Regions from separate parts of the Sphingomonas sp. DMC6 genome, predicted to be linked through region 2. Evidence: predicted binding sites of a transcription regulator. Region 2 holds the regulator's gene; each other region holds the start of a gene.
The links. Region 2 encodes LexA, which represses DNA repair genes until DNA is damaged. Its sites were predicted from a motif close to GTTCCNCNCTTGTTCT; they were not measured.
Positions count from the first base shown of each region.

Region 1: a site for LexA is predicted at 1,423-1,438, ahead of ACT53M_RS03900 (ribonucleoside-diphosphate reductase subunit alpha). Genes of this name have one in related genera too.
Region 3: a site for LexA is predicted at 1,131-1,146, ahead of ACT53M_RS00950 (DNA recombination protein RmuC). Genes of this name have one in related genera too.
Region 4: a site for LexA is predicted at 1,048-1,063, ahead of radA (DNA repair protein RadA). Genes of this name have one in related genera too.

Region 1 covers NZ_JBQUYT010000002.1:23,294-25,495, reverse strand. Annotated here, with positions in the region: gene ACT53M_RS03900 (ribonucleoside-diphosphate reductase subunit alpha) at 1-1,345, opposite strand, end outside; gene ACT53M_RS03895 (AraC family transcriptional regulator) at 1,778-2,202, opposite strand, start outside.
Region 2 covers NZ_JBQUYT010000001.1:468,188-470,389, forward strand. Annotated here, with positions in the region: gene ACT53M_RS01990 (molybdopterin molybdotransferase MoeA) at 1-524, shown strand, start outside; gene lexA (transcriptional repressor LexA) at 582-1,256, shown strand; gene bla (subclass B3 metallo-beta-lactamase) at 1,286-2,146, opposite strand; gene ACT53M_RS02005 (ComEC/Rec2 family competence protein) at 2,143-2,202, opposite strand, start outside.
Region 3 covers NZ_JBQUYT010000001.1:220,697-222,898, reverse strand. Annotated here, with positions in the region: gene ACT53M_RS00950 (DNA recombination protein RmuC) at 1-1,116, opposite strand, end outside; gene def (peptide deformylase) at 1,366-1,893, opposite strand; gene recR (recombination mediator RecR) at 1,925-2,202, opposite strand, start outside.
Region 4 covers NZ_JBQUYT010000004.1:306,287-308,488, forward strand. Annotated here, with positions in the region: gene ACT53M_RS11935 (glycosyltransferase family 4 protein) at 1-924, opposite strand, end outside; gene radA (DNA repair protein RadA) at 1,172-2,202, shown strand, end outside.

The DNA.
Region 1 (2,202 bases), on a different contig from region 2:
TCTTGCAGCTGAATCGTTCCATCACGCCCATGTCGGCGGCGTCGGGGCAGGGGCCGCGTTCGACCGCCAGCGCCATCGACGCTTCGTTCACCTGCGCGCTGATGTGCTTGAAGATGCGGAGATTCCAGCTCTTCGCCATCGCGCCTTCGAACGGCAGCCCGCGCGCCTGCAGGAAGCTGTGGAAGCCCATCACGCCCAGTCCGACCGAACGCTCGCGCTCCGCCGAATAGCGGGCGCGGGCCATTTCGTCGGGCGCGCGCGCGATATAGTCGGTCAGGACGTTGTCGAGGAAGCGCATCACGTCTTCCACGAAGCGCTTGTCCTTGCTCCACTCGTCCCAGGTTTCCAGGTTGAGCGAGGACAGGCAGCACACGGCGGTGCGGTCGTTGCCCAGATGGTCGCGGCCGGTCGGCAGCGTGATTTCCGAGCAGAGGTTCGAGGTCGAGACCTTCAGGCCCAGATCGCGATGATGCTTGGGCATCGTCGAGTTCACGTGATCCGAGAACACGATGTACGGCTCGCCCGTCGCCAGCCGGGTTTCGACCAGCTTCTGGAACAGCGCGCGCGCATCGACCTTGCCGCGGACCGACCCGTCCTTCGGGCTCTTCAGCTCCCACTCCGCGCCGTCGCGCACGGCTTCCATGAAGGCGTCGGGGATCAGTACGCCGTGGTGCAGGTTCAGCGCCTTGCGGTTGAAGTCGCCCGAGGGTTTGCGGATTTCGAGGAACTCCTCGATTTCGGGATGCGAGATGTCGAGATAGCAGGCGGCCGAACCGCGGCGCAGCGAGCCCTGCGAAATCGCGAGCGTCAGCGAATCCATCACGCGGACGAACGGAATGATGCCGCTGGTCTTGCCATTCAGGCCGACCGGCTCGCCGATACCGCGCACGCTGCCCCAATAGGTGCCGATGCCGCCGCCGCGTGAGGCGAGCCAGACATTCTCGTTCCAGGTCTGGACGATGCCGTCCAGGCTGTCGGGCACCGAGTTTAGGTAGCAGCTGATCGGCAGGCCGCGGCCCGTGCCGCCGTTCGACAGCACCGGGGTGGCCGGCATGAACCACAGCTTCGAGATATAGTCATAGAGCCGCTGGGCGTGCGCGGCATCGTCGGCATAGGCAGAGGCGACGCGGACGAACAGATCCTGATAGCTTTCGCCGGGCAGCAGATAGCGGTCGCGCAGCGTTTCCTTGCCGAAATCGGTGAGCAGTGCGTCGCGGGCATGATCGACCTCGACCGGATAGGGTCGGGGCGCAACGGCCTTGCTGTCCAGTTCCTTGCGCACGGCAGGCGCGGCTTCGATGGTGGCGGTGTCGTTCACGCTCGTTTCGGTGTCCCTGAATTCCATGCCTGCAAGCCCCTGTGATGCCCTACGCTGTACGACTCGGGGGTTGTACCCGATGGTAGCACTGTCCGGTTTGCGTAAGAACAAAAAGTGTACGCATTCCCGGCCGCCGGCACGAACAGTCCCGCCTCGCATATGGCTATGCGAACCAAGGTCTACCAGTGCTTGAGCGTGCTCCCCAGTGCAACCACTACAGATTGTGCCAATCCGAGTCCGGGCACAAGACAGTAAATGACTTCTGAATGCAACGGTTCGTCGCTGAAATGACTCGGTTCGTGGCACAGCCGAAACCGGTTACCAGGCGCGACGCACGGACTTTCCTTACCTTCGCAAAAGGCAAGGGAACGAACATGGAACTGCAAATAAATTTACGGGGATGAATCGCGCGGGGCACAACCGCTTGTGGTGCGCCCCGCGCAAGCTGCACCATGGGCGCTATTGAAGCGGCAGATACAGCTCCGTCACCGCTTCATGCTCGGCAACGTCGGGAAAGAAGGTCACGCGACGGGCAAAGAGCGGAAAGTCGCCCGGCTCCTCGCCGCTTTCCGGCAGCCAGTTGCGGTATAGGAACAGCGCCGCCGGCTCGAGATCGTCGGCCTGGCCCACCACGCGCAGCATGGCGCAGCGCCCGGCCGGAATCAGGCCCGGCTCGATGCCCTGCGCCGGGTCCGCCACCGGATGCGCGGCGCCGGCGCACAGGTCGAGCCGATAGTCCTCGGGGGGCGTGGTGCGCGGATCGGTGTGGAAGATGGTGTAGGTGGCGCTTGCCGGCGGGCGATGGCCGGTCGACTTGCGCCACGCGATGAATCGGCGGATCGTCTCCCCCAGATGCGCGGGGTCGCCGCGATGGGTCATGAATG
Region 2 (2,202 bases):
TTCTCCCCGATGACGTCGCGCAGCTCACGCGCAGCTTCGCCAGCGTCGATGCCGATATTCTCGTCACCACCGGCGGTGCCTCGGTGGGCGATCACGATCTGGTCCGCCCCGCGCTGGAAGCGGCCGGCGCCGTCATCGATTTCTGGCGAATCGCGCTGCGCCCGGGCAAACCGATGATGGCGGGCCGTCGCGGACTGACCGTTGTAGTAGGTCTGCCGGGCAATCCGGTTTCGGTTTTCGTCACCGCGCTGCTGTTCGTCCGGCCGCTGATCGCGCATATCGCCGGCGCGGCCGATCCCTTCCCGCGCACCCGTCTGGCCGTGCTCGGCGAAGACCTGCCCGCCAATGGCGACCGCACCGATTATCTGCGTGCCGAACTGGTCGACGGGCGGGTCCGTGCCTCGACGATCCAGGACAGTTCGATGCTGCGGACTCTGGCTCGAAGCAACTGCCTGATCGTCCGCGAAGCCGGTGCAGGCCCTGCAAAAACAGGCGACTCCGTGGAAATCCTCGACATCGCTTGACACGGGCCCGGAACATTGCATAAACGTTCCCAGTCTGTTCTAGACCCGGAGGATTGGATGCTCACGCGCAAGCAGCACGAGCTGATCTGCTTCATCGCCGATCGCCTGAACGAAACGGGCGTTTCGCCCTCGTTCGAGGAGATGAAGGAGGCGCTGGACCTTAAGTCCAAGTCAGGTGTGCACCGCCTGATCAGCGCACTGGAGGAACGCGAGTTCATCCGTCGCCTGCCGAACCGCGCGCGCGCCCTCGAAGTGCTGCGCATGCCGGAACGGGGTGAGCGCAAGCCCGCGCCCAAGCCGAAGGTCAGCGCTCCTGCCGCACCGGCGGCGACCGTGCCTGCGCCGGCGAACGACGTGGTGGAAATTCCGCTGCACGGTCGTATCGCCGCCGGTACGCCGATCGAGGCACTCGAAGGCTCGACCATGCTGCCGGTTCCCGCCGCGCTTCTGGGCTCGGGCGAGCATTATGCGCTGGAAGTCGCGGGCGACTCAATGGTCGAAGCCGGTATCCTCGATGGCGACTATGCACTGATCCGCCGCACCGAAACCGCCCGCGAGGGCGAGATCGTCGTCGCGTTGATCGACGATGCGGAGGCGACGCTCAAATATTTCCGCAAGGAAGGGTCGATGGTCCGGCTCGATCCAGCCAACCGCGACTATTCCCCGCAGCGCTACCGCCCTGACCAGATCCGCGTGCAGGGACGCCTGGCCGGATTGTTGCGGCGATACTGACGAGCGGGCGGGACGCTGGGCAACGATCGTCACTTTTGCGGGGACGATCGCTGCAGTTCCGCTTCAAAATCCGCACGCGCTTCCTCGACGCGCCGGTGTAATTCGCCGGGATCGACAAAAGCCTCGGGATTTCCGGCGAGAAGTTTTGCCCGCTTTGCGTCGAAATCGAATTGCGAAGGGTGATAGCTCAGATAGACGTCCGCCTGCATCGCGCCGAGCTTGGCGAAGGTGGCGCGGAAATCGGCCGGTGCAGCGTCATAGCCATGACCGGGCGTCAGCGGCTGGTCGGCAACGGTGAGGCTGCAGGCGAACAATACCGTCAGGCTGTCGCCGCCCGAGGGGACTTCCAGCGTGAAGCTGGTGCACCCTTTGGTGTGACCGGGCGTGAGGTGCGCTACCAGCGTGTTGGTGCCCAGGCGAATTTCCTGCCCGTCGGCAAGAACGCCGTCGACTTTCACGGGTGGCGCAGTGATGGAAATATCGGGACGATAGTCCGATCGACCAAGCTCCAGCGCCGGTACCTCGGCAGCGCTTGCCAGCAACCGCGCGCCAGTCCTGCGCTTCAGCTCGGCGAGGCCGCCCGCATGGTCCCAATGCGCGTGGTTGATCAGCAAAATCTTCACGTCGCTCAGCTTGAAGCCGAGCTTCTCGATGTTCGCAGCAATCAGCGGCGCGCTTTCGGGCATGCCACCGTCGATCAGGATATGCCCCTGCGGGCTCGTGATGAGATAGGCGGCGATGCCCGCGGTGCCGACATAATGGACATTGCCCAGAATGCGGAAGGGCGCCACGGGCTGGTTCCATTCGGCTCGTGTCTTCGCCCAGTCGGTCTGCGCCTCGGCCGCAGGCGCAACTGTCAGCGCGATCGCGAGCATCATTGTGCGGATCATCGTCTTTCCTCTCCTTTCCCCGCGAATGGCGGCTGCACCGTCGGCGGGTCAAGCCA
Region 3 (2,202 bases), 250 kb from region 2:
TTCGCGGGCGTCCTCGGTCAGCTTTTGCTGGCGCCACATCGACGCGACGGTGCGGGCAAGCGGCAGGAAGGCCGAGGGGCCGGCGATGATCACCCGGTTGCGCGCCGCGCGCTCCCACAGCTCCATGTCCACTTCCAGCGCACTGGACAGGAAATTGTCGCCGGGGATGTACATGATCACGAAATCGGGCGCCTTTTCGAACTGCGCCCAATAGGCCTTGCGCGACAGCGCGTCGGCATGGGTGCTCATCGCCTTGGCATGGGCCTTGAGCGCCGCGGTGCGCTCCTCGGCGCTGGTCGACTCGGCCGCCTGCAAATAGCCGTCGAGCACGCACTTCACGTCGACGATCAGCTGCTGGTCGCCCGGCAGGCGGATGATGAAGTCCGGCCGCAGCATGCCGTCCTCGGTGGTGACCGAGACTTCGGACGCGAAATCGACATGGCCGGACAGCCCCGCGATCTCGATCAGGTTGCGGAACTGCTGCTCGCCCCAGCGGCCGCGCGTCTTGGGCGCGGCGCGCAGGGCATTGACCAGCTTGGAGGTTTCCGCGCGCGTCTCGCCCAGGCTGGCATGGACGGCGCTGATCGCCTCGCGGAGCTGGCCATAACTGTCGCTGCGATCCTTCTCGACCCGCTGCAGCCCCTCCTCATAGCGCTTGAGCGTGGTGTCGATCGGCTGGAGCAGCGTGCGCAGCCGCTCCTCATTCTTTTCGCCCGCCTGGTGGAAGCGCGCCTCGGCACGTTCGAGAAAGGCGCGCTGGGTTTCGTCGAGCATCTTGGCGGCGGTTTCGCGGAACTGGCCGGACATCGTCTCCCGCGCGTTGATGAACTCGGCCAGCCGCTCCTCGAACGCGCCGGCCTTGGCCTTGAGCTCGGCCAGCTCGATGCGGGCGGCGTCGCGCTCGTCGCGGAGCAGCGCCACTTCCTCGCGCAGTTCGGGGATCTGGTGGGCGCGCTCCTCGGCCATGGCGAGATCGGTGATCGCGGCCTTGAAATCCGCCTCTCGCCGCGCGCTCTCCGCCCGCGCCTCTGCCGTGCCACGGGCACCGAGCAGCCAGCCGAGCACCACGCCGGCGACAAGGGCAACGATCACGAAAACGATCAGCAACGGGTTCAAAGTACGCCTCCGGGGGAACAGGACGCGAACTTACCCGTCGGGCAAGGCTGTCGCAAGGGCGGCGGGGATCGGTTGGGCGCGAATGGAAAGGCTTCGGTGGATAAGTGTGAGGCGCCCGACCCCAACCGTCGTCATTCCGACGAAAGCCGGAATCCATTGGGGCCTCCGTCACGCCCCAAGCCCCGGCGGCGTGGCGAATGGATCCCGGCCTTCGCCGGGATGACGGCAGTTAAAGAGGATTGGCCGCCCTCAGGCGGCGCTGCGGCGGGCCTTGTTCAGCTTCTTCAGCAGCATGTCGCGCTTGAGGCGCGAGAGGTGGTCGAGGAACACGATGCCCTGCAGGTGATCCATCTCATGCTGGATGCAGGTCGCGAGCAGCCCTTCGAAGACCTCGTCATGCGCCGCCCCATTCTCATCGAGCCACTTCACCCGGCAGCGCGCGGGGCGTTCGACGTCGGCGTACTGGTCGGGCACCGACAGGCAGCCTTCGGTATAGACCGACTGATCCTCCGACGGCTCCAGGATTTCGGGATTGATGAAGACGCGCGGATGCCGGATCGGCTTGCCCTCCTCGTCCTCTTCCTCCTGCAAGTCCATCACGATCACACGCTTCGCCACGCCGACCTGGATCGCCGCCAGGCCGATGCCCGGAGCGTCGTACATCGTGTCGAACATATCGCCGATCAGCGCACGCAGATCATCGTCCACCGTCTCCACAGGTTCAGAGACAAGGCGCAGACGCGGATCGGGTACTTCGACGATGGGGAGGATGGCCATCCCCCAAATTTAGGAGAGCGGCCCCGCAGCGTCAAGCAACCGGACGCCGCGCGCGGAGCGCCTGGGCGAGCGTGCCCTCGTCGAGATAGTCGAGCTCGCCCCCCACCGGCAGGCCGTGGGCAAGCTGCGTCACGCGCACCGGGAACGCCTCCAGCCGTTCGGAGACATAATGGGCGGTCGTCTGCCCCTCCAGTGTGGCGTTCATCGCCAGCACCACCTCGTCGATGCCGCCCTGCCCCACCCGGCGGACGAGTGCGTCGATCCGCAGATCCTCCGGCCGTACGCCGTCCAGCGCCGACAGCCGCCCGC
Region 4 (2,202 bases), on a different contig from region 2:
GCGTGCCGCCACCACCGGCACCGCGCAGGCCATCGCTTCTGACGTCACATTGCCGAACGTTTCGGTAACGGAAGGGTTGAACAGCACATCCATCGACGCGACCGCGCGGGCCAGATCGTCGCCGCGCTGGAAGCCGGTGAACACCGCCTCCGGCACCCGGTCGGCAAACCATTGCCGCGCCGGGCCTTCGCCGATCACCAGCACGCGGTGCGGCACGCCTTGGCGCGCCAGCGTGTTGCAAACCGCCGCGAAGATATCGAGGCCCTTTTCCAGCACCAGCCGGCCGAGGAAACCGACCGCGAACTCGTGATCCTGGATGCCCAGCGAGCGCCGCCATTCCAGGCTGCGGCGCGCCGGGTTGAAACGGTCATGGTCCACGCCGCGCGACCAGATGCGCACCGGCGTCTTCACGCCCCAGCCGCGGATCAGGTCGGCCGTCGATTTGCCCGGCGTCACCACTTCGTCGACCCGGTTGTAGAAGCGCGTCAGGATATTGATGATCAGCGGCTCGACAAAGCCGAGATGATAATAGGCGGGATAGGTCTCGAACCGGGTATGGAACGAGGCGACCGCCGGAATTTCTCGCTGCCGGGCCCAGGTGACCGCGCGGTGACACAGGAACTCGGGCGCCGAGACATGAATCATGTTCGGCGCGAACGCTTCCAGATCCTCGCGGATGCTGGCGGGCAGGCCGGTTGCGAACTTGTATTCGGAACGGCCGCCGGGCACCGGCCAGGCCGGCACGCTTACCAGATCGCCTACCGGCGGAAAGGCCGGCGTGCTGGTGGTCGGCGAGTAGATGCGCATGGTGACGCCTTGCCGCAGCAAATAGCCGACGAGCTTGTTGAGCGACTGGTTCGCGCCGTCGCGAACATAATTGTAATTGCCGCTGAAGAGCGCGACACGAAGATCGGATGGCTGCATTTGCGGGAGGGGCATAGTCGGGCGCGGGGCATGGGGCAAGCGCCGGGGGGGCACTCGCTACCCCGTAGTCGGCTTCTGTATTCCCCTTCCGCTTGCGGGAGGGGTTAGGGGAGGGGCTGACCGGCTCCGCGCTTCTTCCCCGTCGCTCCCTCCCCCAACCCCTCCCGCAAGCGGGAGGGGAGCGTGGTTTACCGAAGAAGCAGCAAAATCCGTTCCCTTTTCGTTTCTCCCGCGCTACACCGCCGCCATGGCGAAACCTCAGAAACGCTATGTCTGCCAGGCCTGCGGCTCGGTCACGTCGAAATGGGCGGGGCAATGCGGCGATTGTGGCGAATGGAACACGCTGGTCGAAGAGGCCGGTGCCACCGTCACGCCGTTCCAGGCCAAGCATAACCTGCAATCGGGCGGCCGCGCGATCCAGCTTTCCGGGCTCAATACCGATGTCGCGCTGCCCGAACGCATGGCCAGCGGCATTGCCGAGCTGGACCGCGCGCTGGGCGGCGGGTTCGTCGAGGGTTCGGCAACGCTGATCGGCGGCGATCCCGGGATCGGCAAGTCCACCCTGCTGCTCCAGGCCGCAGCGAAGATCGCCGCCAGGGGGCTCGCCGTCGCCTATGTTTCGGGTGAGGAGGCTGCCGATCAGGTGCGGCTGCGCGCGCGCCGGCTCGGGCTGGGGCAGGCGCCGGTGCAGCTTGCCGCCGCCACCTCGGTCCGCGACATCCTCACCACGCTCGGTGGTGCGGCGCCGCCCGACCTGCTGATCATCGATTCGATCCAGACGATGCACTCGGACCTGATCGAAGGCGCCCCCGGCACCGTCAGCCAGGTGCGGGCCAGCGCGCAGGAACTGATCCGCTTCGCCAAGGAACGCGGCACCGCGCTGGTGATGGTCGGCCATGTCACCAAGGACGGCGCGATCGCCGGGCCGCGCGTGCTCGAACATATGGTCGATACCGTGCTCGCGTTCGAAGGCGAGCGCAGCCACCTCTATCGCATCCTGCGCGCGGTGAAGAACCGCTTCGGCGGCACCGACGAGATCGGCGTGTTCGCGATGCAGGCAGAGGGGCTTGCCGAGGTCGGCAATCCCTCGTCGCTATTCCTCACCCAGCGCGATGAAAGCGTGACCGGCACGGTGGTGTTCCCGGCGCTGGAGGGTACGCGGCCGGTGCTGGTCGAGGTACAGGCGCTCACCGTCCGCCTCGCCTCGGGCGCCACCCCGCGCCGGGCGGTGGTCGGCTGGGATTCGGCGCGGCTGTCGATGGTGCTGGCGGTGCTGGA